One region of the Solitalea canadensis DSM 3403 genome, then DNA from elsewhere that is predicted to be linked to it. Evidence: riboswitches for the same ligand, from Rfam matches in the RefSeq annotation. Region 1 holds a riboswitch; each other region holds the start of a gene.
What was found. A riboswitch is a leader RNA that binds a small molecule or an ion and turns the genes downstream of it on or off. The one in region 1 is predicted to bind S-adenosylmethionine.
Positions count from the first base shown of each region.

Region 1 (8,407 bases):
GCCTTAGCGGCTTCTTCGTATCTATGTCAAAATCACGCAAAGTCACTAAGAGCACAAAGTAATCATTCCTTCACTTAGTGTCTTTGCATGACTTATCTTCTTTCTATATCCATTAAAATCAGGCAAAGCCGCTAAGACACAAAGCAGAACTTTCGTTTGCGCCTTAGCGTTCTTTGCATGACATATCTCCTTCCTTTACCTTGTATGATAAAATCACTAAAGCCGCTAAGCACAAAGTAGAACATCCCTTTGCGTCTTAGCGGCTTTGCGTGACTTATTTCTTAATTTATTTCTTTTCTTCGGTAACCTGTAATACTAAGCATAACTCCACTTCGCAGTTATCCTTAATTTCAACAAGTCGATTAGCGTCTGAAGGATTTAAGCCAAAATCTCGTAGATTAATTTGTTGTAAAGCTTTAAATCTTAACCCACAAGTAGAAGACTCTCCCTTATACGGAATTAAATAAGTCTTTTTAACACCAGCAATGGTAACACTTACCTTGCTTAAACCATTTTGCCATGGCATTTCATTGGCTCCTGGCTTAGGTGAAATAGAAATTACTTCAATCTTACAAATTGGATGTTCCTTGGACTTTAACAATTTTCTAAAATCCCGGTTCATTAAAAAATTACCAGAAGTAAATTTCTCAATTTCCAATTGTAAATCTCCAAATGCACTAATCAGTTGTTCATTGGTAGAGTTTGCTCCTATTTTAAAAGCCCGCATCATATCACCTTTATAGGTAAATGAGTACCCACCTATAGAAGTACGACCTTTTAATTTCACAGTGCTTTCAGGAAGTACTTTTACGAAGGTTTGCTGAGCTTCTACAGGAAGCGTTTGCAGCAGAAAGAATCCGGCAACAAGCACGATTAAATTTAGCTTCATTTTATTCGCCGTTAAAGTCTTTAAGAGGGGTAAATTAGAATTGAGAGCTTAAGAAAGCAGCAGACCTATAGGTCTGCTGCTGGTTATGAAGAATTTGTGTTTGTTTTTTACACCTTAGAAAGAGATGGCTGCTTCAATTACGTAACCATTGAATTTACCACCGCTACGATAATCAGCTGTTGGGAAATCTTTGTATTTTTGGTCAACGTATTCAGCTTTCATCATGATGTTTTTAGTGATGAACCAACCAGCACTTCCAGCGATACGGTCAATTTTTACATCATCAGCTACACCCATTACTTTACCGCTAACTGTATTGTAACGTGCTCCTACAAAAAGATTCTCATTTTTTCCGAATCTGTACACACCTTCAACAGCATATTGATTTAAGGTTCTGCTAGTTGTTTCAGCCGCTGCTCTACCTTTTGCATTTTCGTAAGTTCCGAAGAATTCAAAACCTTCATACTTTACAAAAGCGTTGATCATAAAGGCATCCACTTTCTGACTGAAGTTTGGATTTAAACGACCTGACCAAGGAATATTTTTATAATCCGCAGGAGTAGTTTTGCCATCATTAGCATTATAGGCTCCCCATTTTTCCATCACGTTTTGATAGTTGGAACCTGTTCTATCACCCCAGTATAAAGTACCAGCATTGTTTCCGGCATTTCCATTGTGATAATAACTACCTGACAAACGTACTCTTAAATTTTCCTGGATTTGTTTGTCAACCCCAGCTTTCAGGATAAGAGATGGTGATTTTTTAGCATCTGTATTTGTTGCAGAAGTTACAATTGAGTCAACATTACCTTTTAATTGACCACCAGTTACTCCCACCATTCCGAAGAAACCATCTTTTTGAACGAATACATCACCACCAATTTCAGTTGTGAATCCATCAAGAATATAGCCTTCCATGAACGGATTTTGAAGGGTTTGGCCACCGTCAGATCTGCGGAAGTGCATGTCACCGTAGTTTACTTCATAGTGACCAGCTCTGATCGTGGTGTATTTCATAATGTTATCCCATAACTCACCTTTAAACGGCAACTTGTCAATTTGTAAGTAACCGCCTTTTACCCAAGTTTCATTGTGGTGACGAGATGACAAATAAGTAGTTAAGTTCAAGCGGATACCATCGTATAACTGCGCATCAAGATATAAATTAGCCTGAGCAGTCATAAAACCAGGTGAAAGCGGATATAACTTATTGGCAGCTTGATTATTTAAGGCTTTAGGATTTTCTTGTTTCAAATTTTGAAACTGCTGAGTAAATCCAGCGCCAATTCTAAATTTGAATCCATCATAAACTACGCTATCATTTTTACCGGTTTCAAACATGTTGATACCACGTTGATCGTATGGACGGAAATATTGGATTTTTTGTTGTTGAGCATATATGGCTGTCGAGCTCGCTGCTAATACAGCCAAAAGAGTAAACACTTTTTTCATCTTTTTATCCTTTAACTTTTAAAAAACTTTTTTTTACGTTGGGTTATTTGTAAACCACATCAAATTCGATAGAGATATCGTCGCCTGTTTTTATAGCGCCAAGCATCGCTTTAGGAGGGGTGATACTAAAATCAGTCATCTTCATTTCCTTTTTCCCTGTAATTTTCACAGCACCATTACCTAATACTTTAGCATTTCCGGTTACAACAATGTCTTTTGCAACTCCGGCAATTGTTACCTGAGCAATCGCATTAACATCTCCTGTTGTACTGATACTGTTTACTTTTTTGAGATTAAAGACTATCTGAGGATATTTATCAGCATTTAATGATTTGTAAACATTTTTATCCATTCCTGAATCATAATATTTACCATCTTCTTTTAAACTTTTCATCGATTTCACCACCATTTGCATTTGCATGGCTTTGATCGATTTTAAAGTAGTTCCTGATTTTTCGGCCTGCAACTCACCTGAAAGCTGCTCCACTTTACATCTCCAATCATGAAGTGTAGAAGTTCCTTTAACCATTACTTTACTTTCGCTTGCGGAAATTTTTTGTTGAGCACTCGTCATTAGTGGCAATGACAACAAACAAATTCCAATGAGAATTTTCATTTTACGTTTCATATAATTCCCTTTCTATTTATTATTTATTGTTTCGTTTCCTTTTGTACAGCAAATATAAGGGGAAATTAGATGTTAAAACATGATTAAAATCATTGTGTCAAAAACACACTAATAATCAATGTTAAAACATTGATTATTAGTCAAAAACAATTCAATAACTATTAGATAGTATACCGTATGGATAAAGAAGGTCTATTAATCAATAAAAAACTTGTAATTAACCAATGAATTACAGACTTTTGTATCGCTTATAAAGAAAGACGGAGGGAATAGACCCGATGAAGTCTTGGCAACCTGTGCTAACAAGGTGCCAAATTCTATCCTGATAAAATCAGGAGAAGATGAGCAAAGTGGGAATCTCCACTTGATATCTGATAAGCACATAAATTATAAGTTGACACAGATTATCTCTTTACAGAAATAATCCGGTTTATTCCGATACCACAATTGATGTTATGGGAATTGATTATTCCAAACTTGGCTTAATCATTTAAACTGAAAATGTGGTAATAAAACGGAAGATAGCTGATTATATCGCCGTTAGGTTTTATGGCCAATTGCCGGCCGTTGATACTTGAATAATGGATATTAGAAATATACTTACAAAACGCATTTTGGTACTTGATGGTGCAATGGGAACCATGATCCAGCGATATAAATTGCAGGAGGATGATTTTCGTGGCAAACGTTTTAAGGACCACCCTACCGATCTGAAGGGCAATAATGACTTATTAAGCATTACCCGCCCGGATGTAATCAAAGCGATTCATCGCGAATATCTTGAAGCTGGTGCTGATATTATTGAAACCAATACCTTCAGTGGTACCACTATCGCTATGGCTGATTACCAGATGGAACATCTTGCATATGAACTAAATTATGAATCAGCTAAAATAGCTAAAGAAGTTACAGCGGAGTTCAATGCTAAATATCCTGAAAAACCTCGTTTTGTAGCTGGTGCCATTGGTCCGACAAACAGAACGGCTTCATTATCTCCGGATGTTAATGACCCTGGATTTCGTGCAATCACTTTTGACCAGTTAGTTGAAGCTTACACCGAACAAGTACATGGACTTGTTAGTGGTGGTGCTGATATTATTTTGGTGGAAACTATTTTTGATACGTTAAATGCCAAGGCCGCCTTATTTGCTATCGACCAATACTTTGAAGTAAATAAGATTAAGCTTCCAATCATGGTTTCGGGAACAATTACTGATGCCAGCGGACGTACTCTTTCCGGACAAACAGCAGAGGCTTTTTTAATTTCATTATCCAATTTTGATCTTTTATCAATAGGTTTTAACTGTGCTTTGGGTGCAAAAGATATGCGTCCATACCTGGAAGAAATTTCAGAAAAGGCTCCATTCTTTGTGGGGGCCTACCCAAATGCAGGCTTACCGAACCAATTTGGTGAGTACGATGAAACCCCTGATCAAATGCTTGATCAAATTCGCGATTTCTTAAAAAGCGGATTTATAAATATTGTTGGAGGTTGTTGCGGAACCACGCCGGATCACATTCGTGCGATTGCAGATGAGGTTGCTAAATATGCTCCCCGTAAAAAAGCTGAACCTCAACCTTTTTTGCGTCTGAGCGGTTTGGAACCTATTGTGATTACTCCGGAAACTAATTTCGTAAATGTTGGTGAGCGAACTAACATTACCGGATCTCCCAAATTCTCAAAATTAATATTATCAGGAGATTACGAAGGTGCCCTTGCTGTTGCTCGTCAGCAAGTGGAAGGCGGCGCTCAAGTTATTGACGTTAATATGGATGAGGGGATGTTGGATTCGGAAGCAGCAATGGTTAAATTTTTAAATCTTATTGCATCCGAACCTGATATCGCAAAACTGCCCATCATGATCGACTCTTCAAAATGGTCGGTTATTGAGGCTGGACTTAAATGTTTACAGGGAAAAGGAATTGTTAACTCCATTTCACTAAAAGAAGGCGAAGAAAAATTTAAAGAACATGCTCGCAAAATAAAACGTTATGGCGCTGCAACAGTGGTGATGGCTTTTGATGAAAAAGGTCAGGCCGATACTTATGAGCGTCGTATCGAAATCTGTGAACGTTCTTATAAGTTATTAGTTAATGAGATTGGATTTGCTCCTCAAGACATTATCTTCGATCCTAACATTTTAACTGTTGCGACTGGTTTAGATGAACACAATAATTATGCAGTCGATTTTATTGAAACAGCCCGATGGATCAAACAAAATCTTCCGTTAGCAAAGGTTAGTGGCGGTGTAAGTAATATTTCGTTCTCCTTCCGTGGTAATAATACAGTAAGAGAAGCGATGCATTCAGCTTTCTTGTATCATGCTATTAAAGCGGGACTTGATATGGGTATTGTTAACGCTGGTATGCTGGAAGTTTATGAAGAAATCCCTAAAGATCTTTTAGTATTAGTAGAGGATGTTCTTCTAAACCGTAAACCTGATGCCACAGAGCATTTAGTCGCTTTTGCAGAAACTGTAAAAGCCAAAGGAAAAACAATCGTAAAAGATGAGGAATGGAGAAAAGAAGGAGTTGAAAAACGACTGAGTCATTCATTAGTAAAAGGCATTATTGAATACCTGGAGGAAGATGTAGAAGAAGCCCGCCAGAAATATGATCGTCCGTTACAGGTTATTGAAGGTCCGTTAATGGACGGCATGAACGTAGTAGGCGATCTGTTTGGTTCCGGAAAAATGTTTTTACCTCAGGTTGTTAAGTCGGCCCGTGTGATGAAAAAGGCGGTGGCTTATCTATTACCATTTATTGAAGCTGAAAAAGAAAAGCTGGCCCACGCTGATCCAAGTTCTGTTATCGAGGGAGGCCGTGAAGGGGCCGGAAAAATTTTATTAGCTACGGTTAAAGGTGACGTTCATGATATTGGAAAAAACATTGTAGGCGTTGTTTTGGCTTGCAATAACTACCAGATTATCGACTTAGGAGTAATGGTTTCCTGTCAGCAGATATTGGAAACTGCCCGTAAAGAAAATGTGGATATAATCGGCTTGAGCGGCCTTATTACACCTTCACTTGATGAAATGGTGCATGTGGCCAAAGAAATGGAACGCGAAGGATTTAACATCCCGCTTTTGATTGGAGGTGCCACCACTTCACGTGTACATACAGCAGTAAAAATCTCTCCGAACTATAACGGACCTGTTGTTCACGTATTAGATGCATCGCGTTCAGTTCCTGTTGCAGGAAATTTGCTAAATGATCAAAAGGATAATTTTATGGCTGGTATTACCAAAGAATACGACCAGCTTAGAGATTTCCATCTTAATAAAAAATCAACAAAGACATTCGTCTCTATTGAAGAGGCTCGTAACCGCAGGCTGAAACTAAACTGGGAAAGTTATCAGCCTGTTAAACCTTCTTTCACTGGAGCTAAGGTTTTGGACAATTACGATCTTGCTGAATTGGCTGAATATATCGACTGGACACCATTTTTCCATACTTGGGAATTATATGGAAGTTATCCTAAAATATTCAATGACGAGGTTGTTGGGACAGAGGCTAAAAAGCTTTTTGCGGATGCGCAGGTTTTATTAAAACGCATTGTTGACGAGAAACTACTGACAGCTCGAGCTGTTATTGGTTTCTGGCCAGCCAACTCGGTTGGTCATGATGATATTGAGTTATATACTGATGATAGTCGTTCCGAAAAACTGACGACCATTCATACACTCCGTCAGCAATTAGAAAAGGCTCAGAACATTCCATATTTTGCATTGGCCGATTTCATTGCACCTAAAGAAACAGGAATTACTGATTATTGGGGTGGTTTTGCTGTTACCACAGGTATTGGACTGGACAAGTTGGTGGAGGAATTTGAAAGTCAGCACGATGATTACAATAGTATCATGGCAAAGGCTTTGGCCGATCGTTTAGCCGAAGCATTTGCAGAGCGTATGCATGAACGCGTTCGTAAAGAATACTGGGGTTATGTTGCAGATGAACACTTCAGTAATGAAGAATTGATTGAAGAAAGATATAAAGGAATCCGTCCGGCACCAGGCTATCCTGCCTGTCCGGATCATACGGAGAAAACCACACTATTCGAAATCTTAGATGCAGAAGCCAATACAGGAATCTTCTTAACCGAAAGTTTAGCAATGTATCCGACAGCAGCGGTTAGCGGATTCTATTTTTCTCATCCTGAATCTAAATACTTTGGCTTAGGAAAAATCCAGAAAGATCAGGTTGAAGATTATGCAACACGCAAAAAAATGACTGTGGCCGAAGTAGAAAGATGGATGGCTCCGAATTTGGCGTATTAATTAATTACGAGTTGCGGGTTACAGATTACGAGTTAATTAATTAAACGATAAGAATTCGTGATTATGAACCCGAAACACATAACCTGTAATATTATAACATATAAAAATGAAGATTACCGAACATATACAAAACGCAAAAAGACCGCTCTTTTCATTTGAGCTTTTGCCTCCAATGAAAGGTCAGAGTATTGACCAGATATTTGAAGCAATTGAGCCTCTAATGGAATTTGAGCCTCCTTTTATAGATGTTACTTATCACAGGGAAGATTTCATTTACAAAAAACAACCGAACGGGTTACTCGAAAAAGTTTCCACCAGAAAACGTCCGGGAACTGTTAGTATTTGCGCTGCAATTCAATTTAAATATAAAGTAGATGCTGTTCCCCATTTGATTTGTGGTGGCTTTACGAAAGAAGATACGGAAAATGCATTAATCGAACTTAAGTTTTTAGGTATTGATAATGTATTAGTTTTAAGAGGGGACGCGCGCAAAGAAGATGGAGGGTTTATTCCTGAAGCGGGAGGCCACTCCTATGCATCTGAATTATTGGAGCAGGTGGTGAATATGAACCGTGGAAAATACCTTCATGATGAGTACAACGGAATCAATGGCACTAACTTCTGTATAGGAATTGCGGGGTACCCTGAGAAACATTTTGAGGCCCCTAATTTAAAGACTGACATTCGTTACCTGAAAATGAAGGTTGAAATGGGAGCTGAATACATTGTTACACAGATGTTTTACGATAATGAAAAGTATGCATCGTTTGTAAAAACCTGTCGTGATAACAGAATAAATGTTCCAATAATTCCCGGATTAAAACCTCTTACCACTAAAAAACAGTTAACCTTACTGCCCAAGGTGTTTAATATTGACATTCCTGAAGATTTAGCAGATGCTGTAATGGATTGTAAAACAGATAAAGAAGTTCGAGAAGTAGGTATTGAATGGTGCATACAACAATCGAAAGGACTAATTGATTTAGGAGCGCCTTGCCTACATTATTATACGATGGGTAAGTCTGAAACGATTAAACGAATCGCTAAAGCGGCATTTTAAAAACTGACTCTAAAACTCAAATTCTCAATTTTATAATTAATTCAAAATATTTTTAACTATTTTGTAAAATAAAATTGTTTAATTAAAAAAATTATTAGTAA
Region 1 covers NC_017770.1:3,776,733-3,785,139, forward strand. Annotated here, with positions in the region: gene SOLCA_RS15690 (hypothetical protein) at 287-889, opposite strand; gene SOLCA_RS15695 (hypothetical protein) at 1,004-2,341, opposite strand; gene SOLCA_RS15700 (YceI family protein) at 2,385-2,957, opposite strand; SAM riboswitch class I at 3,215-3,317, shown strand; gene metH (methionine synthase) at 3,551-7,246, shown strand; gene SOLCA_RS15710 (methylenetetrahydrofolate reductase) at 7,353-8,306, shown strand.

Region 2 (8,407 bases), 1.1 Mb from region 1:
GAGAAGGATGTGGTGCAAACTCGTGATGAGATGAAGGATAAAGTAGGGGGTAGCGAAACAGTTGAAAATCCGGATGGAGATCCTAATGCTAAATCATTGCCAATTGCAGATAATAATAGCAATGGTAATGGAGGATCGGAAGGAGCTGTTGAAGGAACGGCCGACAAGGAATTTGTTAGTGTAGAACAAATGCCTGAATATGAAGGTGGAATGCAAAAGATGTTCAAGTTTATTGGTCGCAACTTGCGTTATCCATCACAAGCCGTTGAAAATAATGTTCAAGGTTCTGTAATTGTACAGTTTGTGGTTGATCGGGATGGAAGTGTGAATAAAGTGTCAATTTTAAGAGGCATAGGCGTAGGATGTGATGAAGAAGCTATGCGTGTTGTAAGGTTGTTAAAATTCACTCCCGGTAAACAAAATGGTCGCCCTGTAAAAGTGCAGTTTAGCTTGCCTATAAAATTCACGTTGAATTAAAAATATCGTTAAATCATCTACCTCAATTGTTAGTGTGTCTGCGTTCCGGCGAAAGCCGGGACGCTTTTGTGTTTTATTTGGTACACTATAGTCCTGAATCGGAATAAATTCTATTATTAAATTTTCATTTTTAAGTAATTATTGTTGTTAATAGTGCAGTAAATAGGTGTTTTTGTAGTATTTTTTTAAATATGAGTGACTATTATTGTAAACAGATGTTGTTTGGAATGATTTTTTTAATACTTTTGCAATTAAACTACTAAGCCGATAGGATATATGCATAACGAGTTAACAGAACAGCTTCAGAAAGAAGTAGAAGGGTTAGGTTTAGCAGAATCGCTGGCATTTGTGGCCGAGCGTTTTCCGCAAAAAGCTGTGTTCTCTACCTCTTTTGGCATGGAAGATCAGGTGATTACCGATGCAATTTTTCGTGCAAAATCTGATATAAAGGTTTTTACGCTAGATACTGGACGCTTGTTCAATGAAACGTACGAAGTGTATTCCAGAACAGTAGCAAGGTACAAATTTCCAATTACTCCCTTTTATCCAAATCAGGATGAGATTCAGGAATTTGTAAAAACAAAGGGTATTAATTCTTTTTATGAATCTGTAGAGAACCGCAAGGAATGTTGCCGAATCAGAAAAATTGAGCCCTTAAAAAAAGCGTTAGCGGGTGCTGAACTCTGGATAACAGGTATTCGGGCCGACCAATCAGAGAATCGTAAAGGTTTTAATCTGTTTGAATACGATGCAAGCTTTAATTTAATAAAGTTTAATCCGATTTTATTGTGGACAGAAGATGACGTTCGTGAATACATCAAGAAAAACAGTGTTCCTTACAACTTTATGCACGATAAGGGTTTTGTAAGTATTGGCTGCGCCCCTTGTACACGTGCGATAGAACCGGGAGAAGACCCTCGGGCCGGTCGTTGGTGGTGGGAAGAGTCGAAAAAAGAATGCGGATTGCATAGTAGCTAAGATGCGATTAGTTCATAGTTAATGGTTCATGGCCAATAACTTATAGTAATTTTTCAGGTATTGTTCTGTGAACCATGATCTATTAACAAATAACGTTGCCAATAGATAATTGTTCATAGCCAATAACTTATAATAACTTTTCATGGTGTATTGTTCTATGAACTATGAACCATGATCTATTAACAAATAACTTTCAGTTATGAACAACCATTTAAAAACATTAGAAGAAGAGTCGATTTACATTTTACGTGAGGTTGCGGCGCAGTTTGAACGTCCTGCTTTATTGTTTTCAGGTGGAAAAGATTCTATCACATTGGTGCATTTGGCTCGTAAAGCTTTCTTTCCGGCTAAATTCCCTTTTCCATTGGTTCATATTGATACTGGTCATAACTTCCAGGAGACGATTGATTTTCGCGATTGGTTAGTCAACAAAGTTGGTGCTCAGTTAATCGTAGGCTCTGTTCAGGATAGTATCGATCAGAAGAAAGTAGCGGAAGAAACCGGTAAATATGCCAGCAGAAATGCTTTGCAAACGGTTACTTTGCTCGAAACTATTGAAAAAAATAAGTTTGATGCATGTATAGGTGGTGCTCGTCGTGATGAAGAAAAAGCACGTGCTAAAGAACGTATATTCTCTGTTCGTGACGACTTCGGACAATGGGATCCTAAACGTCAGCGTCCGGAAATCTGGAATCATTTAAATGGTATGATCAATTTTGGAGAAAATGTTCGTGTTTTCCCCATCAGCAACTGGACCGAATTAGACGTTTGGAGTTACATCAAACAAGAAAATATGGATTTGCCAAGCATCTATTTCACTCATAAGCGTGAAGTGTTTGAACGCGATGGCTTAATATTTCCTCACTCTCCTTACATCAATATGGATGGAGAAGAAGTATACGAAACGGATGTTCGCTTCCGCACAGTAGGCGATATGAGCTGTACAGCAGCTGTATTATCAACAGCTGATAACGTAGACGATATCATCACAGAAATCAAAGCCTCAACCATATCTGAACGCGGAGCCCGTTTCGACGATAAACGCTCCGAAGCAGCTATGGAGAAACGCAAATTGGCGGGGTATTTTTAGTCCATGGACAATAGACTATGGTCAATAGATTTGCTTTTATAGCGACAAAAAACTATGGTCTATGGACTATGGTCTATCGACCTTTAAAAAAATCGGAGTAAATCTTTTCAACAATCAGTGTAATCCCAAAAAACAACATGGAACTACTCAAATTTTCGACCGCAGGAAGTGTAGATGATGGTAAAAGTACCTTAATCGGTCGTTTATTATATGATACAAACTCGCTTACTACCGACCAAATTCAGGCGGTTGAGGCGGCTAGTAAACGCAAAGGTTTTGATTATTTAGATTTATCATTACTTACAGATGGACTAAGTGCTGAACGTGAGCAGGGAATTACCATTGATGTAGCACATATCTATTTCAATACAGATAAACGCAAATTCATCATTGCTGATACCCCAGGACACGTTGAGTATACCCGAAATATGGTTACCGGTTCATCCAATTCTCAGCTTTCTATCATACTTATTGACGCTCGGAAAGGTGTAATTGAACAAACGCACCGCCATTTCTTTATTGCCAATCTATTGCAAATCCCTGAAGTGGTGGTTTGTGTAAACAAAATGGATTTGGTTGATTATTCAGAAGATGCATTCAATAATATCCGCATTGAATTTGAACAATTCGTAAAAGGGTTTGACCGTTTACATCAAAACCTAACCTTTATTCCGGCCTCGTCGCTTAAGGGAGATAACATTGTGAATCGTTCAGAAACAATGAATTGGTATACAGGCCCGACATTGCTTGAATACCTTGAAAATGTTGAAGTTAACAAAGATGAAAATACGAACGATGCTCGTTTCCCTGTTCAGTATGTAATTCGTCCGCATTCAGAAGAATATCACGATTTCAGAGGATATGCAGGTCGTGTGGCGAGTGGAAAATTCAGTGTGGGTGATGAAGTAATTGCATTCCCGTCGGGATTAACATCGAAAATCAAGCAAATCACCACATTTGATGGCGATCTGCAAACTGCAGAGGTTAAAAATGCAGTAACATTTTTGCTTGAAGACGAGATTGATATTACCCGTGGGAATTTAATTGCCAAGGTTGGTAATCAGCCAAAAGCCGACAAAGAATTTACAGCCCAGGTTTGTTGGATGGATACAACACCTTCAGTTCAGGGAGGAAAATATATTATTCAGCACAGTAATAATCGTGTAAAATCAATGCTTCGCGATGTCGACTTCATAGTAAATACAAGTACATTGGAAAAAGATACTGAACGTAAGCAGTTGAAGCTGAATGATATTGCACAAGTTCAGATCAAAACTGCACAACCGTTATTTTTTGATGCTTACGAACAAAACAAAGCGAACGGTTCCTTTATTATTATAGATGAAGGCACAAAAAATACAGTTGCTGCCGGAGTAATTTTGTAAAGGGGTAGATTTGAGATATTAGATATGAGATAGACTTTAAGTATGTACTAATCCTTCAGCTCATATTAACAATTAGATAGAGATAGGATAAGCTATTAATAGATAAGAGTCTCAAATCCCACATCTCAAATCTAATATTATTGATAATTTAGGTGCCTCGAATTTCAAAGCTGTAGAACTTAAATCAGGATCAAAGAATGAATATTAAACTGGAACGTAAAAACAACGCTTACCATTTCGAAGCTGTAAACGAGCAGGGAAATGTTGTAAATATAGATGCAAATCCGTCAATAGGAGGAGAGAACAAAGGTTTTCGTCCGATGGAAACGCTTTTAGCGGGTTTAGGAGGATGTAGCGCTATTGATGTTATCTCGATACTTACAAAGCAAAAAGAACCGTTAAAAGACCTTAAAATCAGCATTGACGCCAAACGTGTAGATGGAGAAATTCCTTCATTGTTTGAAGTGATCAATGTTGAATATCATTTCTTCGGAGACTTAAATACAGAAAAGATCGAAAGAGCTTTGGCTCTTACCTACGATAAATACTGCTCAGTAGCTCAGATTTTAGGTAAAACAGCTAAATTAAGCTATACTTATAAGCTTAATTAGATGTGAGATATGGGATATGGAATTTGAGATTTCTTAATAAGATAGATTTTCCAAATCCCATATTTATATTCAAATACGAGGTTATGTCAGATGGATTTTCTCAGATACCATATCTCAAATCTCAAATTTAGATTGAAATTTTTCTCAAATCTAATATCTCACATCTCAAATCTAAATCCTATATTTGCAGCCACTTTGAATTACTCCTTAGCATTCCACTAAGTTACTGTAGTTCTTATAAAGAAGAGGCGAGAGAACAGGCTCTAAGACCCTCTGGCAACCGCCGCATACGGAAAGGTGCCAAATCCTGCCCAAATAATTGAGTTTATTGGGAACTATAAAAATTACAGGATCATGAATTTACAATTAAATTTATTAAGGAATTTTGGCGATGTTACCTACCGTGATGTCTCAAATCTCTCATCCTATATTTCAAATTCTAAAATTTAATCTAACAGAATGTCAAATTTCGAAACCAACGCTATTCGTATTCAAACAGAACGCTCAGGGGCAAAAGAGCATTCAGCACCTATCTACCTAACTTCAAGCTATAAATTTGATGACGCGGAAGATATGCGCGCGCTTTTTGCAAATGAACGGGAAGGAAATATCTACAGTCGTTATTCAAATCCAAATACTTCTGAATTGATTGAAAAAATGGCCATTTTGGAAGGTTCTGAAACAGGATGGGCAACTTCAACAGGTATGGCAGCTATTTTCACCACTTTCGCTGCTTTCTTAAAGTCCGGCGACCATGTTTTGTCGAGCCGTTCGGTGTTTGGTTCAACTCATCAGTTATTGGTAAATGTATTTCCTAAATGGGGGGTAACATCAACCTATGCTGATTTGGATAAACCGGAAGAATGGGAAAACCTTATTCAGCCAACTACGAAAATGATTTTTGTGGAGACACCCTCTAATCCGGGAATCGATATTATCGACTTGGAATGGTTGGGTAAATTTGCGAAAAAACACAATGCTATTTTAGTGGTAGATAATTGTTTTGCAACACCTTATCTGCAACAACCTATCAAATATGGAGCAGATCTTTCTATTCACTCTGCTACAAAATATATCGACGGTCAGGGTCGCACCTTAGGCGGTTTAATACTGGGAAGTCAAAAATTGATTGCTGAAATAGAGGGATTCGCCCGCCATTCAGGTCCGGCTATGTCGCCGTTCAATGCATGGATGCTTTCGAAAAGCCTTGAAACATTAGCTGTCCGCATGGACCGCCACTGTGATAATGCACTTAAGGTAGCCGAGTTTTTGGAAGCTAACCCGGAGATTGAGTTGGTTAAATATCCATTATTAAAATCTCACCCTCAATATGAAATTGCTAAAAAACAAATGAGAGCGGGAGGGGGCATTGTAACCTTTGTGGTTAAAGGAGGTTATGATCGCGCAAGTAAGTTTATGGATGCATTAAAAATGTTTTCTATCTCAGCAAACTTAGGAGATACGCGCTCAATTGCAACGCATCCGGCATCAAGTACGCATTCAAAGTTAACCGAAGCTGAACGTCAACAGGTTGGCATCAATCAGGGAACTGTTAGGGTGTCTATTGGTTTAGAGCATATCGACGATATTCTGAAAGATATTAAACAAGCATTAGAAGTTTCGAAGCTTTAAATAACTTTTATACATAATAAGTAATTGTTATGTTTGATAGTTAATATTTAAAGCATTAAAACATTATGCCCAATTTTAAAACGCAATTTTGGAGAATAAGTAAATGGTTTGGAGCTGTTTTTATTCTCCTTTTTATTTTTAGGTTGATTTATGGATATGTTGCAGGGGGATCTGTTAATTATAACAATAATTACAGTGAAGATTTTTTTAGCAGCATTGAAAACCTTAGAAAGAACTATGCTTCAGAAAAGATTTTAATTAAAGGGGCTAATTATCAGGCAGTTCCATCTTTATCGACCAATCAAAAGTTTGAAAAAACGGCCTCTATAAAAACAAAATCTTCTGAATTTGAAAAAGATGATAAACTAATTAAAGGCAAAACCAAATCGTACAGTGCTGTTATTCAATACGAACAGAATGTGGGGCAGCAGGGGAACAGGCAACTTCATTTAGTCATTGGAGTTAATCCAGCAAAATTTGATAGTTTTTATGTTGATATTCAGAAAATTGGACTTGTTAAGACAAAGGAAATTACCAAAGTCGATAAAACAAACGAGTACAGGCAACTAAATGCAAAGAAAGTTTCAATTGAGAAAACGTTACAATCATTAAATGAGCTGAAATCCAGAGGGGGAGAAATAACTGATTTTATAGCGTTGAATGATAAGATATTAGAAACAGAAGAGAAGCTTCAGGAACTTGGGGTTGAGTTAGGTAATTTTGATTCTGAAAATGAATTTTGTACAGTCAAACTCTCACTCTATGAAGGAGCAACTGAAAAGAAAATCGGCCTGTTTCACAGAGTGAAAGTGTCATTAGAGTGGACAATTAAATACTTTGCAATTATTGTATTTATTTCACTCGTACTTTCCCTTACAATATTCGTTTTACTTTTAATTGCCGATAAACTTAAAGTAATGAACCTCTTAAATAATAAATAAAATAATCGCCATAAAGGCTAAAAAAGCGTTTTTTAGGGTGTTTTATTAAATACCCTAAATTTTTTTTAAAATAATCTACTTAATCTGTAGGATTTATATATATTTGTCTTGTTAACTTTTAATTAAGAAGAAAGCTACGCTCAATCTTTCTTCCAAATCAACCTAATAGAATACAAATGAAAAGCAAATCGACAGCACTACAGCTCTATGATTGTTGTTGCTAAAACAAGCGATAAAAGGTAATACCTATTTCAGGTATTACTAATTACAACTATTTATTATTCAACCAACTAATACTTAATAGAATGAAAAAATCATTACTAATAGCTATCCTTTTGACCTTTTCGTTGAGGTTACTAGCACAAGATGCAATATTGATAAGTGGTACCATTAAAGATAAAGATTCCCACGAAGCATTAAGTGGTGTATCAGTAAGGGTAAAGGGAACCAATTCAGGTACGTCAACTAATAACGACGGACGATTTGAATTAAAAACACGTCAGAAACTTCCTTTTGTGTTGCAAGTGTTTTTAGTGGGTTTTCAGAGCCAGGAGTTTGAGGTGAAGGATATTAATCAATCCATCGCTTTAAACCTTTCAAGCATTAATATACAGGCAAATGAGGTGGTGGTTACTGCTTCCAGAGTAGAAGAAAGTATTTTAAAATCGCCTGTGGCAATTGAAAAACTGGATATAAGAGCGATCAAACAATCTCCGGCTCCTACTTTTTACGATGCCTTAGAAAACGTTAAAGGAGTACAAATGACCACTTCTAGCTTAACATTCAAAGTGCCCAATACACGCGGATTTAACATTCCTAATAACTTTCGCTTTATGCAACTGGTGGACGGTGTTGATATGCAAGCAGCTACATTAGGTGTTCCGCTTGGTAATGCTATCGGTCCAACAGAGTTAGATATTGCAAGCGTTGAAATCACTCCCGGTGCAGCTTCTGCATTATACGGCATGAATGCCATTAATGGTATGTCTAACCTATTGACTAAAAGTCCGTTTGTTTACCAGGGATTAAGTGTTTATAGTAGAAATGGTATCAATCATATTGAGGGAACAGGAAGGGATGTAAGCAATCTTACGGAAACTGCTCTTCGTTATGCTAAAGCGTTTAATAATAAATGGGCGTTTAAAGTGAACTTTAGCTACATGAAAGGCACGGATTGGCTTTCAGATACTCGCCTTGATCAAAATCCTAATAACTTAAAAACGGCCAATCCCGCTTATCCTGCTCTTGATGGTGCTAATAATGCTGTATTTGATGGCTGGAATAAGTATGGAG
Region 2 covers NC_017770.1:2,688,031-2,696,437, reverse strand. Annotated here, with positions in the region: gene SOLCA_RS11200 (energy transducer TonB) at 1-477, shown strand, start outside; gene SOLCA_RS11195 (phosphoadenylyl-sulfate reductase) at 754-1,455, shown strand; gene cysD (sulfate adenylyltransferase subunit CysD) at 1,655-2,545, shown strand; gene SOLCA_RS11185 (sulfate adenylyltransferase subunit 1) at 2,683-3,930, shown strand; gene SOLCA_RS11180 (OsmC family protein) at 4,128-4,541, shown strand; SAM riboswitch class I at 4,774-4,885, shown strand; gene SOLCA_RS11175 (trans-sulfuration enzyme family protein) at 5,001-6,173, shown strand; gene SOLCA_RS11170 (DUF4349 domain-containing protein) at 6,239-7,114, shown strand; gene SOLCA_RS11165 (TonB-dependent receptor) at 7,420-8,407, shown strand, end outside.
Region 2: linked by a shared signal. The riboswitch ahead of SOLCA_RS11175 (trans-sulfuration enzyme family protein) and the one ahead of metH (methionine synthase) in region 1 are both predicted to bind S-adenosylmethionine.

Region 3 (8,407 bases), 1.9 Mb from region 1:
GTTGGACAACATCTGGGCCTTTCTGAACCGGACCGAAATAAGCTTTGATCAAACTTTTAGTTTTGTCTACATCAATATCTCCGGCGATAACTAAGCAAGCATTATTCGGAACATAAAACTTCTTGAAGAACGCTTTAAACTCCTCTAGTTTAGCAGCATCAAGGTCGGCCATAGATCCGATCGTTTGCCAGTGATAAGGATGCTTGTTGAATAAACGAACAAATACCTCTTCTGCAAAGCGGCCATAAGGCTGGTTGTCGATACGCAAGCGCTTCTCTTCTTTAACCACTTCATTTTGGGTCTTTACCCCAATCTCATTAATAACAGGGTGCAGCATACGTTCCGATTCAAGCCATAAGCCGGTTTCTAATTCATTTGATGGTAATACTTCATAGTAATAAGTACGATCCTGAGTGGTGTTTGCATTATTCTGACCGCCAGCTTTAGACACGATTTTCATGAATTCGCCGCGTTTGATGTTGTCGGAACCTTCAAATAGTAAATGCTCGAAAAAATGTGCAAATCCAGTTCGATTGGTTTGTTCATTTTTGGATCCTACGTGGTACATTACAGAAACTGTAACTACCGGTGCTGCATTATCTTTATGCAGGATCACATGCAGTCCATTGTCTAGATCATATTCTGTAAAATCTACTTTTTGGGCATAGATAGATGAGCTTAAGCCCAGCAGGAGTGATAGCGCTCCAATTAGCCTTTTATTCATGTTAATAAGTGATGAAATTAATGATTACGGTTAAAATATAACAACGAAGTTATAAAATAGGAAAGTTAACTGTATACAAAACAACCGTATGATAAAATTATTACATACAGGTAGTTATACCGTTTAAGTAGAGTAGATGATGAGTTTTTGTGATGACTGCAAACACAAAAAGCTTAATCCTGTATGGATCAAGCTTTTAAAATATTGTTATGCTAAATCAGATTAACCTAATTTGCTTACGAATTTGGCTAATTTAGATTTGTTGTTAGCTGCTTTGTTTTTGTGAATAACGTTTTTCTTAGCTAAACGATCTAACATAGAAGAAACTTTTCTGTAAAGCTCAGTTGCCTCAGCTTTGCTGTTCATTCCACGTAATTTTTTGATAGCGTTACGAGTAGTTTTAGCCTGGTAACGGTTTCTTAAGCGTTTAGTTGCGTTAGCACGAATTCTCTTTATCGCTGATTTATGATTTGCCATGATATATAAACTCTTTTCTTAAAAGGACTGCAAATATAGAGCTAATAATTTAAAAAGCAAACAACAATTTAAATTTTAGATGTTTGCAAAAGCGAGCCCTAAAAAATGCTGCTGCAAATGTACTTTTTTTGATTGGTAATTAAAGCCCATTAGTCTACTATTAACTGTTTACCCTTTTATAGTCGATCGTTCAGTTAACTTTTAATAAAGTAATTCGTTTAACAATATGATGCTGTATTAATTATCTTTTGATAAAATTAAATTCATATTAATATACGAAAAGATTTTTTTAGCTAGTATTGCTAAACATTAGTTAATATCACCTATGAAAATTTATTACTTCATTCTATCGTTTATAGCGATAATTTTATTTCAGATAGGATGTAAAAAAGTGTCTTCGGTACCCGTAAAAACAAAAATGGTTCTTGCCGAAAAAAAATCTGTAGACACACTGACCTCGGTTATTCACACACTTAAGCCCTACTCAGATCTGGTATTAGATACATCAATTTCATTACAATCAGCACCTGGCACTAAATCAGTTCTTTTTAATAGTGATGGAAGTCGGTTGTATGCCTTAAACTTGGAAGGTTTAAGTGTGTATGAGTTTGATCAGCAGGAGAAAAGAGTACTACGGGAGTTTAGATTTAAACCAACAATTGGTGAAGGATGGAGTTATGAAGATGCAAAGAAAATAATTTCGTACAAGGAAAAACCGGTAGAGGCGGCTATAAGTAACCATGATAGTATTTTATGGGTTTCGCTTCACAATGCTGAGGGAATCGTTCCGATCTTATTGAATGATATTCCAAAAATGAAAGCGCTTCATCCTGAACGAGATTCATTGCAAAAGGAGGTGAAAGTTATATACACGAATGACGCTACACCTGATACAATTTATTGTCCATTGATAAAAACCGGAAAAACGCCAAAGGTTATTGTTGCTGATAAGAAAAGTCAATATTTATTGGTTAGTAACTGGCATTCTCATTCCACGAGTGTTTTAACAATTGATCCGGATCATTTCCCTTTCGCCTATCTGCTTAAAAATATTTCAATGGGAGCTATTCCCAGGGGGATTGTTGTCGACAATAACAATGAGCGATCTTTTGTAGCGATCATGGGTGGTGCGCGTATCAATGTGGTAAATATGAAGACATGGGAAAATGAACCTCCTATTAATGTGGCATCCAATCCCAGACACCTAGTTATGGATACTAAAGGACGACTATTTGTTTCCTATAATATGCTTTCGGAAGTTGCTTGTATCGATCCTTTAACAGGGCAAACCCTTTTTACTGCTAAGACTGAATCTCACCCGCGTACAATTATTTTATCAAAAAATGGCCAGTTTTTATTTGTTACCTGTTATAAAGGAAATAAGTTGGATGTTTTTAAAATAGTTGATAATGGGCTTGTAAAGATTTATTCACTTGATTCGAAAGGTAGGCCTGTAGGTGTAGATATTTTTGAAGATGATGATACACTTGAAGCCTGGGTTTGTAACTATACGATTGGAACTATTAAAGTTTTTAAGTTTCAAAAACATCAGGATGAATTAAATCTGGCTATTACAAAGAAAAAGCGGCTGTCTCAGTCAATAAATTAATTTTAACATCTATCTATTTATGCGTTTTCTTTTGGCAGGCACACTCTGCTCGCTTTTGCTATTGCCGTTAGGTACAGCAAATGCTTCATTTAAATGGGGATTTTTTGCTCACATGCAAATAAACCGAATGGCTGTTTTTACACTTCCTCCGGAGATGTTTGGGTTTTATAAACGAAATCTTGAATATCTTACCAAGCATGCTGTTGACCCTGATAAAATGCGTTACCTGGTAAAGGAAGAAGGAGCAAGGCATTTTATGGATTTGGATCATTATCCTGAATTATTGGCAACAAAGAAATTAATGCGATGGAATGATGCAGTAACTCTTTACTCAGAAGATACATTGCAAAGTAAGGGAATACTGCCATGGAATATTGAGTTAACACTAAATCGCCTTACAAAAGCATTTGTTGAACGTGATTCCGCTAAAATTCTCAGGTATTCAGCCTACCTTGGTCATTATTTGGCGGATGCTTCTGTTCCATTACATACCACTTCTAATTATAATGGACAGCTTACCGGTCAGAAAGGGATTCATGGTTTTTGGGAAACACGATTACCTGTGTTGTTCTCTTCTAGTTACGATCAATTACCAGGAAGGGCAGGGTACATTGATCATCCGTTGGATTATGTATGGAAGCATATACTGCAATGTCATAATGCGGTTGATTCTGTCCTTAAGTTCGAAGCAAAATTAAACTCAGAAATGGCTTCCGAACAGAAGTATGGTTTAGTTGAAAAGAATAAGATGATGGTGAGTGATTATTCAGAGAAATATTCCGAAAAATATCATCAGCAATTAAATGGAATGGTTGAACGGCAAATGATTTCAGCCATTCATATCATTGGTTGCTATTGGTATACAGCCTGGAAAAATGCCGGACAACCCTCATTAAATAACTGGAAAATCAGAAAGGATGACGATGAATCTCCTGTTGATAGTTTAAGTGTAACGAAACGTACTTTTAAGGTTAGGGAAGAAGAATAACAGGTAGTACTCACTACCTGTTATTATAATTGTTAATTACTCGTTACAGCGGCAAAATCATTAATAATTGTTTTTAGTTGTTCCCATTCGATAAGGAATCCATCATGGCCAAAGAAAGAATCGATTTCAATGTAATTAGCCCCAGGAATATGTTCAGCCAAAAACTTTTGTTCAACTGGAGGAAAAAGTAAGTCAGAGCTGATACCTATGGTTAGCGTACGCGACTTGATTTGTGATAAAGCATTTTGAATGCTTTCCCGATTTCTGCCGACGTTATGAGAATCCATGGCTTTGCTTAGTGCCCAGTAAGAAAATGCGTTAAATCTTTTTACAAGCTTATCTCCTTGGTATGCCTGATACGAACTAGCCTTATATTCGTCGGTTTTATCAATATCCAGTTCTTTCTGAGTGATATTATAGGCATCATAATGGCGATAGCTTAATAGTGCAAGTGAACGTGCAGCTTTTAACCCTTTAAGACCTGCTTCAGGGTGATTATCTTTCCATGTTGTATCGGCTTCAATAGCTAATCGTTGACTTTCATTGAAAGCAATACCCCATGGCGAATGAGATGCATTGGTAGCAATAAGGATTAGATTTTCTATTAATTCGGGTTGCTCAATGGCAAATTCCATTGCCTGTTGCCCTCCTAATGACCCTCCGATTGCTGTATTAATACGTCGAATACCCAAATGTTGTCTTAGCAGGTTGTGAGCCCGGGCCATATCACGAGTGGTAACTGCTGGAAAAGTATGGAAATACGGAGCACCCGTTTCAGGATTAACAGATAACGGTCCGGTTGTGCCATAGCAAGAACCCAGAATGTTAGCACAAACAATAAAATGTTGATCGGGGTCAAATACTTTTCCCTTTCCTACAATGCCATTCCACCAATCGCTAACATCGGCATTAGCGGTTAGGGCGTGACAAATCCATATCACATTTGTTTGTTCAGCATTTATAGTACCAGCAGAGAAATAGGCTATTTCAAGCTGTGGTAACACAATACCTGACTCTAACTTAAAAGCATTCGTATATGTAAAACTCCTGATCATCTATTCTTTACACTAAAACAGCAAAACATCCGGGCTGTACACACGGATGCATGCTGCAAACTTATTATTTCTAAAAACTAATATTTTAAGCATGCCTAAACGGCGATGCGTTTTTATGTTATACAGCTACACCTTCATTTACGATGCTGAATGCATTTTGAAGGTCTGCTTTGATGTCATCAATATGTTCAAAACCTGCTGATATACGTAACAAGCCCGGTTCAACCCCTGATGCTAACTGTTCAGCCTCACTTAACTGCTCATGAGTAGTTGTTGAAGGATGAATAATCAAGGTTTTACCATCGCCTACGTTAGCTAGATGGCTAATCAGTTTTAAACTGTTAACAAATTTGTCGGCAGTTTCTTTTCCTCCTTTTATTTTGAAGGATAATACACCACCAAAGCCATTTTTCAGGTATTTTTTACCGAGCTCGTGGTATTTGCTACTTTTTAGTCCCGGGTATCTTACATATTCAACCTGATCGTGACTTTCCAGCCATTCCGCAAGAGCTAATGCATTATCAACCTGACGCTGAACGCGTAGTGACAAGGTTTCTAATCCCTGAATAAATAAAAATGAGTTAAATGGACTTACAGAAGGGCCAAAATCACGAAGCCCTTCAACTCTTGCGCGAATTGCAAATGCAATATTTGGCAGTCCTAACGGATTTCCTTCTCCGAAAATGTCCCAGAAAACCAGTCCATGGTATCCTTCTGATGGTTCTGTAAACTGAGGAAATTTGCCATTACCCCAGTTATAGTTTCCCCCATCCACAATAACACCGCCGATACTTGTTCCGTGTCCACCGATCCATTTAGTTGCAGACTCAACAACAATATTAGCTCCAAGTTCTAATGGACGGGCCAGGTATCCTCCAGCACCAAATGTATTGTCAACCACTAATGGTATATCGTATTTACGGGCCAAAGCTGCCAATGCTTCAAAATCAGGAATATTATATTCCGGATTTCCTATTGTTTCAACATATAGCGCTTTAGTGTTTTTATCAATATGTTTTTCAAATTCTGCCACATTATCGCCATTGGCAAAGCGTACATCAATACCTAAACGTTTAAAAGCTACTTTAAACTGGTTATAGGTGCCACCATATAAGAAAGATGTGCTTACAAAGTTATCGCCAGCCTGCAAAATATTATTAAGGGCTAGAAACTGAGCTGCTTGTCCTGAACTAACAGCCACGGCAGCAACACCACCTTCTAAGGCTGCGATACGTTTTTCAAAAACGTCGGTGGTAGGATTCATGATTCGGGTGTAAATATTTCCGAATTCTTTTAATCCAAACAGGTTGGCTGCATGTTGAGAGTCTTTGAAAACGTAAGAGGTTGTTTGATATAAAGGAACTGCACGAGAAAGTGTAGTGCTGTCAACTTCTTGTCCTGCGTGAAGTTGCAGTGTTTCGAAATGATAATTTGTGCCTGACATTGTCAATTGATGTTTAGTAAGTAAAAAGTTGATTTATTTTAGAGCTACTATCATCTGTTGCCAGCGCGCATGGAAACTTTAGGTAATAGCAATAGGATAGATGCAAGTAATAACCCGCCTTAACACATGCAACAACAGTAAAAATATGCTGTAGAATTGCTAAATGAATTGAATGAGATAGGTAACAGGAAGAAATAACCGTTACTCTTTACGAAGGAAGTTGAATTTTTTGTCTTCATTTTACTGTAATTTTTATAGTTCTCATCCTGAAAATCAGGGTTGAGCAGGAGTTGGCACCTTTCCGGTATCGGCGGTTGCCAGAGGGTCACAGAGCCTGTTCTCTCGCCTCTTCTTTATAAGAATTACATTGTGCTTAATGCATGAAGTAATTCGGTGTTCAAATATAATGGAGTATAACGTTATTCTCCAAATTTATTTTAAAAAGTCTATTGATTGAGTAGAGTATGACCTCGCCCCAAATCCCTCTCCTGAAGGAGAGGGACTTTGAGACAGTGCAAGCTTGCCATTTTCAGGACGGTTGGGCAGATTGCTTAACTGAGAATTTTCGATGATAATGGAATTTATCGAAACATACATTCCGAGCGCTCCCTTCTCCTTAAGGAGAAGGGCCGGGGATGAGGTGAAAAAAAAGCTGCTCCAAAAAATCGGAACAGCTTTCTACAAATTCTTCAACTAGTAAATTATGCGTAGGTATTTAACATTACCGGCATTACCAACATTAAAACATCTTCGTTTTCTTCCTGATTGGTTGGGAATAAGATACCCGCACGGTTTGGAGTCGACATTTCTAAAATAACTTCGGAACAATTCAAGTTATTTAACATCTCAATTAAGAAACGAGCGTTGAAGCCGATTTCTAAATCCTCACCGTTATATTGACAGCTTAAACGTTCGTACGCTTCGTTTGAGAAGTCTAAGTCTTCAGAAGAAATATTCAATTCGCTGCCGTTGATTTTTAGGCGAACCTGATGAGTGGTTTTATTTGCATAAATAACCACACGCTTCAGTGAACTTAAGAATTGACTGCGATCGATTGTTAATTTATTAGGGTTGTTTTGAGGAATTACCGCTTCATAATCAGGGTAGCGCTCATCAATTAAACGACAGATAAGACTGATGCTGTTGAAACGGAAAAATGCACTGCTGTTATTATAATCAATTTGAACAGCGATGTCTTCACTTGGTAATGAACTTTTTAATAAGTTCAATGCCTTTTTAGGAAGGATAAATGATGATGCAGACTCTGCTTGCGTGTCTGAACGACGGTAACGAACTAATTTATGCGCATCTGTAGCAACAAATGTTACGTTGGTTGGTGACAACTGGCAGTAAACACCTGTCATTGCCGGGCGAAGCTCATCATTAGAAACTGCAAATAAGGTTTTGCTGATAGCTTCAGCTAACACAGATGCCGTAATTGAGATCGTGCTGGCATTTTCTACCACTGGAATCTTAGGGAAATCATCACCGTTTTCACCCGCAAGTTTATATTTACCGTCACCTGCATTTATTTCAACTCCGTAAGAGTTGTTGTCAATGGTAAAAGTTACGGGTTGCTCAGGAAGGGTTTTAAGCGTATCAAGTAAAATACGTGAAGGAATTGCGATTTTTCCATTTTCTTTAGCTTCAACCTGCAAACTTGTTGTCATTGAGGTTTGCAAATCTGTTGCAGATACAGTAAGCGTGCCTTCGTTTATCTCGAATAAAAAATTCTCAAGAATTGGAAGTACCGTATTACTGCTCAACGCGCCGCTAATTGCCTGCAACTGTTTTAGTAAGGTACTTGTAGAAACAATAAACTTCATATGTATGAATTTAAGGCCTAAAAATAGGCCTAAGTTTTAAGAATTAAAAGATGAAAGTATCAACGTTTCGTTAATAAAGCAAATGTTAGCCTATTAATTATTTATGAAAAGTAAGCCTTCTGCTGTCGCATTTGGTTTATTTAAAGCGTATAGGTGTTTGAATGCTTTTAATATATAGTGAATTTAGATTTATGCGAATATTACTAATTCTTTTTTTAGGTATTGCCTTAATAATTGGAGCTTGTGAAAGAGAAGAAGAAGTAATGCAATTTCAGGACCTTGAG
Region 3 covers NC_017770.1:466,854-475,260, forward strand. Annotated here, with positions in the region: gene SOLCA_RS01805 (M16 family metallopeptidase) at 1-724, opposite strand, end outside; gene rpsT (30S ribosomal protein S20) at 947-1,201, opposite strand; gene SOLCA_RS01815 (YncE family protein) at 1,527-2,810, shown strand; gene SOLCA_RS01820 (zinc dependent phospholipase C family protein) at 2,830-3,798, shown strand; gene SOLCA_RS01825 (homoserine O-acetyltransferase family protein) at 3,831-4,853, opposite strand; gene SOLCA_RS01830 (O-acetylhomoserine aminocarboxypropyltransferase/cysteine synthase family protein) at 4,972-6,297, opposite strand; SAM riboswitch class I at 6,547-6,659, opposite strand; gene dnaN (DNA polymerase III subunit beta) at 6,999-8,123, opposite strand; gene SOLCA_RS01840 (hypothetical protein) at 8,315-8,407, shown strand, end outside.
Region 3: linked by a shared signal. The riboswitch ahead of SOLCA_RS01830 (O-acetylhomoserine aminocarboxypropyltransferase/cysteine synthase family protein) and the one ahead of metH (methionine synthase) in region 1 are both predicted to bind S-adenosylmethionine.

Region 4 (8,407 bases), 1.1 Mb from region 1:
TTTGATAAAGCTACCGATAGAGAAGATGAGAAAATTTTAGGTAGGGAATCAATCTATAACATACTTATTAATGTAGTTATTCCGTTTATATTTTTCTATGGCAAACAGCATCACAATGAAGATGTAAGTCGACAGGCACTAAGTTTGTTAGAAACTATACCAAGTGAGAATAATGTGATAACGAAACTTTTTTCGACCTTTGGAGTAAAATGTGAAAATGCTGCACAATCACAAGCATTGGTCCAATTAAAAAATAACTACTGCGATAAAAAATATTGTTTAAATTGCAGTATTGGAGTAAATATCTTAAAGAAATGTTACAACGAATAATCTGTTTTTTTGAACGTCAGTCTTTTGGAGTGTGCAATTACATTGCCGACCGGTTTAATATTTCCACTTCGAAATTACGTCTGTTTTTTATTTACTCTTCATTTATTGCTGTAGGATTTCCCGTAATATTTTACTTAGTAGGAGTATTGTTGCTAAACGTTCGCATGTATTTTAAACAACGAAGAGGTACCAATATCTGGGAGCTGTAAAAATTATTTCCATATAAAATAATAAACCCATACAGTAAGTAATTGTATGGGTTTATTATTTATTGGCGTTATTTAGAAAGAAGGCACTTGTATTCAGCAAAGTAATTCTACTAATTCTTCATGGTTTTTTTCGGCCATTTCCCATGGGGTTCTTCCGTCTTCCATTTTTGCATTTTTATTGGCCCCTGCATTTAATAGGAGTTCAATAAGTCGCTTATTGCCATTATGAGCTGCTGTATGTAATGCCGTAATTCCTCTTACCTGGGTAGCATTTACATTTGCTTTATGGTCAATCAGTAATTGAGTGATTGATTCACTCTGATTGGCGACAGCTGAATGAATAGGGGAAACTTTAAATTCATTATTGGAAGGCAGGTTAACACTGGCTCCGCAGTAGATCAGTAATTTGGCAGTATCGTAATGTCCGAAATAACAAGCATATCCTAATGGAGTAAAACCATCTACAGAAAAAGAATTGACAGAGAAAGGTTCACTGTATAGCAATTCATCTACTAATGCGGTTTGCCCTAAAGCAGATGCTTCGTGCAAATCGATTTGGTTTCGGTTTCTTAATAAAATATCGATCAACTCCCGATGCCTGTAATAGGAGGCAAGTAGGAGCGTGGATAACCCGGATGATAATTTAGCACTTGCTAATTCGGGTTGTGAAGAGATCAATTGTTCAACAATTGTGGTTTCATTAGCTTCAATGGCTTTTATAAATTCTGCTGTTGCTTCCATTGTAATTGCTTGTTGGAGAGATGAATATAAATAAAAATGCCTGTTGAACAAAAAAGTTTAACAGGCATTTTGTTATTTATAAAGCTTTCTAAATTAGATCACTTCCACTTGTTCAGCAGCTGTTTTAGCCGTATTTGCAACTACGTCAAATTTATTATCTGCGGAAACAATTATGTTAACATCTTTTCTTTTTAATAAATCTGAGTTACGCAGATCATTGAAATTTATAGTACCAACGATGTATGCTGAATCAGCATTTGAGTAAGATTCTTTAATATTTGAGAATAAAGAAGTATCAATTGGGTTTGAAGTGGAATAACGAACATACAGATCAACAGTGAAGTTATTGGTTAATTCAACCTTTGCACCACGGTTGTGTTTCTTGTACTCGTATTTATAGTTGTAAGTTAGCGCCGAAATATCAGACAGCACAGCCGAGCCAGTTGGGTTGCTTCCGGCACCTTTTCCTGCAAAGAACTGATATTCAGTAAATGCACTTTCCACTAAAATACCATTGTACTCATTTTCAATAGTATATAATTTATTTTCGGGTTTAACAAAACGAGGCAATACACCAGCAACAATTTTATTATCTACTTTGCGACAGAAGGCTACCAGCTTAATTTTATACCCTTTCTCGTTGGCATATTGAATGTCGAAAGTCGACAGGTTTTGAATCCCATAATTAAATACTTCTTCTGGTTTAACAAATAAACCAAAGGTGTGGGCAAGGATAATACATAATTTATATTTAGGATCGTACGCTTCAACATCTAGGGTTGGATCGGTTTCTGCAAAACCAATTTCCTGCGCTTGTTTAAGTGCAGTATCAAAATCGATATTATCTTTAAAGATTTTGGTTAAGATGTAGTTTGTAGAACCATTGAAAATTCCCTCAACTGCTCCTAACAAATCATTGTCATAGTATTCTTCTAAATTTCTGATGATCGGAATACTTGCGCAGGCTGAAGCTTCATACAATAACGGTACATTGTATTGTTGCTGCAGTTCATATAATTCAACAAAATGATCAGCAATCATCTTTTTGTTAGCAGTTACTACTGCTTTACCATTTTGTAAAGCTATTTTAACGATCTCAAAAGCCGCTTCCGGATCATCGATCATTTCAACCACCACATTTATATCTTCATTAAATAAGATGTCATTTTTATCTAATGTGAAGTATTCGTTGGGTAAACTGCGTTTTTTGTTAGGATTTTTAATGCAGATTTTTAGGATTTCAGCTTTAATACCTTCCGTTTGGTGTAAAACATTGTACAAACCCTGGCCAACACAGCCAAATCCGAATAATCCAAGTTTAGTTTTTGAGCTCATATAGCTTGCTGAAAATTTATTTTAACTGGTAATTTGTTAATTAAAGCAAGAGATCTTTTTCGTGGAAACGACAAAAAACTATCCGAAAGGAAGAGCGCTTTTAATGATGTCAGGAAGAAAATGGCGGAATCAGATAGAATGGAATCTAAAAATTGCTACTTGCTTATCTTCATGACACAATATATTGCGTCACAGGAATTAGCACCTTTTAATGCGAGATCATTAAGGTTGCTAAGACTTCATCGGGCCTGTCCCTCCGTCTTTCTGGATAAGAATTTTAAAGAACTTTTACTGGCGCAAAGTAAAGTATTTTTGTAATGCCATGCAAATTGAATTGAAAAAGTTAGTTTGGTTTTTTTACTAGATCGATATTTACAGGCTTTAAGCTCAAATTTTTTTAAGAAAGAGCAAACGAAATTGCTGCATTTGCATGAATTTTCGTTGTATCAAAAACCGGCACAGAAACATCTTCCTGATTAATGATCATGGGTATTTCAGTACAACCCAAAATAATACCTTCCGCTCCGTTGGCAATTAATTCATTTATAATTGAAATATAAGCCTTTTTCGTTTCAGTATTTACAATGCCTCTGCCCAATTCTTCTTTTACTGTTTTTTGGATGAAATCACGTACATCTTGGTGAGCAGGTACAATAGACTCTATATTATTTTCTTTTAGTTTGTCCTTATAAAAATCCATTTCCATTGTGAATTTTGTTCCGATCAAACCTACTTTTTTGATACCCTGCTTGGTTATTTCATTCGCTGTTACAGTGGCAATATGAATAATTGGTAGTTGTATTTGTCGTTCTATTCTTTCTGCAACTGCATGTGCCGTATTTGCACATAAAACAATAGCTTCTGCACCACTTTTTTTCAAAGATTCGCATGCCTCAGCAATTAACAGGAATGTAGCATCCCAGTTGCCGGCTGTATTATTTCGTTGAAAATCATCAAAGTTTAACGAATAAATAATGCATTCAGCGAAATTAAGTCCACCCAATTTTTCATTAATTCCCTCATTAATGAATCTGTAATAGTCTATTGTCGATACCCAGCTAATGCCACCTACCAGGCCGATTTTTTTCATGGTCGTTTCTCTCATTACTTTTATCTATATGATTTTACGTTTAGTTTTTGGGAAGAGGGGCTAATTTACAGTTTTTGCGAAGAGTTATTTGTAACATGTCTGGTAATGAAAATGCACAAGGAGGTATTTCCTTGTGCATTTTCATTATTAGTGTGCAAAGAGAGAAAATTACTCTTTTTTCATGGCAATTCTATAAAGAACAAAGCCCATAAAGGCAAACAAAGCTGTACCAAGTAATTGATAGCCACCTGAGCCTAAAGCCTTTTCAAGGGATGCTTGCCAGCTAATGGCTTTCAACTGTTCTTCGAACAAAACTTGTCCGAATGCAATTAATACTCCAGCAACAGCACCACCAGCAACCAAACCAGTAGCAAATAAACTGCCTTTACCAAGTTCATCATCTTCATGGCGGTTTTGTTTTTTCATTTTGCGATCAACAACACCTTTGATAGCTCCTCCGACAAAAATCGGCAGTGTAGTTGATAACGGTAAATAAGCTCCTACAGCAAATGAAAGAGCATTTACTCCGCAAAGCTCAATGGTAATAGATAAAAATGCACCTACTAAAACATACTGCCAATCCAGGTTAAAAGATAATAAACCGCGAATTAAGGTAGCCATTAACGTACCCTGAGGAGCAGGGAAAGCTTTAGTACCAATTGTATGGGTGATACCTTGCTGAATAGCAGCTTCAGTAGGAGTGTCCAACATTTTAATAGTGGCTCCAATTACAACCGATGATACAATAGCCCCAATAAATAAAGCTAATTGCTGATATTTAGGAGTTGCACCGATTATGTAGCCAGTTTTTAAATCCTGAGAGGTAGCACCGGCGTTGGCTGCGGCAATACAAATAATTGCACCGACAACTAGGGCCATTGGTTCAAATAACTTTCCGGTCCATCCAACACTGATAAAAATTAAACAAGTACCCATTAAGGTAGCGATCGTCATACCTGAAATAGGGTTGGAGCTCGATCCGATTAAACCCACAATGCGGCTGGATACAGTAACAAAGAAGAAACCGAATACCACCACCAAAATTCCGATCAGTAATTTGCCAATTAAGGTGCTGCTTGGAATTTGTGGCATAAACAAAATCAATAACACCAGGGCAATACTACCTACTATTACCACTTTGAATGATAGGTCACGTTCGGTACGTAAAACACTTTCATCAGACTGACGATCCTTTAATGACCCAATGCTTTCTTTAAATGAGCGGACAATTGTTGGAATTGTTTTGATAAGCGTCATTAAGCCCCCAACCGCTACCGCACCTGCACCAATCTGACGTACATAAGCGAAGTAAATAGCGGATGCTGTGTCTTCAAAGGTTTTTGTTAGAGGATTCCATCCTAAATCGCCACCCGCTACAGCTACATCTTTTAAATAACCTAGTTTTACTAATTGAGCAGCAATTACTTCACCAGGAACCAATGTTGCTAATAATGGAATTAATCCTAACCAGGCCAACACACCTCCGGCTACCAACACACCCGCTATTCGAGGGCCGATGATATAACCAACACCTAAATATTCCGGCGTAATTTCTCCGTTAACAGTTGCTGATGGGAAATATTTGTTTGTTTGCTGGGTTACCAAAGTAGGAACTGCTGCAATCAGGTTAAATATCTTTTGGAAAATGGCATAAATGATAGCAAAGCCTAAGCCCTGATAAGCGGTTTTTGAAAAGTCGCCGCCTTTTTCTCCTGCAATTAATACGGATGCACAGGCTGTACCTTCTGGATAAGGAAGGTTTCCGTGCTCCTTAACTATTAATGAGCGGCGAAGCGGAATCATCATTAATGTTCCTAAAACACCTCCCATTGCTGCTAATGTAAAAATAGTCAGGTAGTTGAAATATTCGGCTCCCACACTTCCACCTGTTTCCGTAATCGATAAAAAGAGGAAGGCTGGCAATGTAAAGGCAACACCTGAAGCAATGGATTCACCGGCAGAACCTGCTGTTTGAATAATATTGTTTTCTAAAATGGTTGTTTTGAAGAGCTTCCGGCCTAAAGAAATTGCCATTACTGAGATAGGAATGGAGGCCGATACAGTTAATCCGGCTTTTAAAGCCAGGTAAACGTTGGCTGCTCCAAAAACAATTCCGAAAAAGCCTCCCAATAGAACGGACTTAAGGGTAAACTCAGCCATCCTGGTGTCGGGAGAAACATAAGGTTTGAAATGAGGTGTAGAATCTTGCATGTACTATATGTTTACAAAGTAGCTAATAGGTTATTGATTTTATTAATTACGGGTTTTAGTATTAGTAAAGGTTTTTAATCATCATATTTGTGTCTAATATAAAGAGTAATCTCAGAGTTCACAGGTGCCGGTTGATATTTATACGTATAAACTTTCTGTTCGGTTCTGAAATTAATTGATTTAAAATAGTTTATAAAAAGTAATTGTAAAATGAATAAAGCGGTTTTTCTAGATCGAGATGGGGTTTTGAATAAAGAATTAGGTGATTATGTGTGTACACTCGAAGATTTTCAGGTATTAGCCCATAATTTTAAACCGCTAAAAGAACTTCAGGACCGTGGTTATTTGTTAATTGTTGTAACCAACCAGGGAGGATTAGCCAAAGGGTGGTATACTGAAGCTACACTACAGCGTATGCATAGTGAAATGCGTCGACAATATGCTGAACATGGGGTTGAATTCAAAGAAATCTATTACTGCAATCACCATCCTGAATATAATAGTGCTTGTTTTTGCCGTAAACCGGGGTCTTTATTATTAGAAAAGGCTATTGCCCGATTTAACATTGATAAGGCAAAATCATATTTTATCGGCGACCGTGAGCGCGATATTGAGGCAGGAGAGAAGGCTGGGGTTACCGGGATTCTTATCGATAGCGATCAACCCATTGCTGAAGTTATGCATTTAATAAAATAATAAATGACACGCAATGCCGTAAAGAAATAATACCTTGGCGACTTTACGGCTTTGCGTGAAATTTCTTTAATCTTACTTCTATGAACAAACAGCTTCGCAAAAAGCTCTACCTACTACTTGTATTAATTTTCGTCATCTTCCTTTTTCGCTTTTTTGCTAACTGGCCTTCTTTTATTGAGAATGTATATGCAAATGGTATTTATAAACTGATTTCGATTTTGCAACGATCGATAACTGGATGGTTGCCATTTAGTTTAGGCGACGTGGTGTATGCTGTCGTGATTCTGTTGATATTGCTTGGAATATTCCAATACATTAGGGGTATTGTTAAAGCAAAAGAAAATAGAGGGAGCTTTGCCCTGAATGGTTTATTAAAAGGCACTATTATTTTTCTTTGTGCATACCTGGTTTTTCAGTTTTGCTGGGGGCTTAATTATTTCCGTCAACCACTTTCAGAGCGGTTGATGTTAAATTCGGAGCGTGCAGATAAGGAGCAATTAATGCGACTTGCAGCTATTCTAACCCAACGGGTAAACACTGCGCATTTGGAATTAACCAATGATTCTTTAGTGCAATACAGGAATCCCATTCATAGTGACTCGCTTTATAAAATTGCTTCAGTAGGATACGACAAATCTGTTGATTTTAATTTTAAGATACGATCAACCAAGACCTCGCTTTACAAATTATTGATGAATTATGGCGGAATAGGGGGTTATTACAATCCTTTTTCAGGCGAGTCGCAAGTAAACACAGATCCACCTAAATTTTCTTTGCCTTTTACCATTTGTCATGAGATGGCGCATCAGAGTGGGATTTCGGCGGAGGAAGAAGCCAACTTTGTTGGATATATTACCGCATTGAATACACAAGATAAGTTCTTTAAGTACTCTGCTGAACTGGAAGCATTTATGTATACGGTGTCGGAGTTAGGAAGAATGGATACGCTTGCGCGAAAGCATTATTACCTGAGTTTAAACAGAGGTGTTAAGGCAGACATAAAAGAGTATCGTCAGTTTTGGAGAAAATACGAAAATGCGATTGAACCGTATTTTGAATGGTATTATGATTTGTTTCTGAAGTCCAATAATCAGCCTAAAGGTATCCGCAGCTATAATGAGTTTGTGAATTTACTGGTGGGCTATTATGAGAAAAAAGGATTGATAACGGTGAAGTCGCAGTGATTTTTAATACACGCAAAGCCGCTAAAGATTTAAGGATCGTCTAAGTTCCCATCTAGAGGATAAAGGTTAGCTATTCACAGTAGTGTCAGAAATGCCTCATTTTAGTATTTAATCGTGCTTTATTTCACTTAGTCGCTTTCCGCGAGACTTACTTTTTTTCTGCAGCGAAAAAAAGTAAGCAAAAAACGCCGCCGCTGCGTACAGTTCTCCCCCAGTTTCTGCAAGAACTTAAATTTATCTCTGCCGAACTGTACAAGGCGGGATTGAGCATTTGTCAGGCTTAACTGTCAATTAATAATGCTGACTAATGCAGAGAGTGGTTTTTTCAAGCGATATGGATTCCCCTTTAGGGGTTAGGGGTATTAACCTGTATACTTCACAACTCAATAACTAACAGATCCTTCGTTCCTCAAGATAGCGATGTGCATTTCAAATGACAAAGCCACTAAAACGCATTATAAAACTACTTTGCGTCTTAGCGGCTTTGCGCGATGAAATATTATTACTTAGTAGCTGCAGCTGCTTTCGCGTGGTCAGCTAAGAATTGTTGTAAACCGATATCAGTTAATGGGTGTTTTAATAACGCCTTGATAGCTGAAAGAGGTCCAGTC
Region 4 covers NC_017770.1:2,643,306-2,651,712, reverse strand. Annotated here, with positions in the region: gene SOLCA_RS11010 (DUF2851 family protein) at 1-330, shown strand, start outside; gene SOLCA_RS22815 (PspC domain-containing protein) at 315-539, shown strand; gene SOLCA_RS11005 (ankyrin repeat domain-containing protein) at 633-1,280, opposite strand; gene SOLCA_RS11000 (homoserine dehydrogenase) at 1,374-2,615, opposite strand; SAM riboswitch class I at 2,776-2,890, opposite strand; gene SOLCA_RS10990 (aspartate/glutamate racemase family protein) at 3,013-3,705, opposite strand; gene SOLCA_RS10985 (OPT family oligopeptide transporter) at 3,874-5,916, opposite strand; gene SOLCA_RS10980 (D-glycero-alpha-D-manno-heptose-1,7-bisphosphate 7-phosphatase) at 6,127-6,612, shown strand; gene SOLCA_RS10975 (DUF3810 domain-containing protein) at 6,693-7,796, shown strand; gene fsa (fructose-6-phosphate aldolase) at 8,299-8,407, opposite strand, start outside.
Region 4: linked by a shared signal. The riboswitch ahead of SOLCA_RS11000 (homoserine dehydrogenase) and the one ahead of metH (methionine synthase) in region 1 are both predicted to bind S-adenosylmethionine.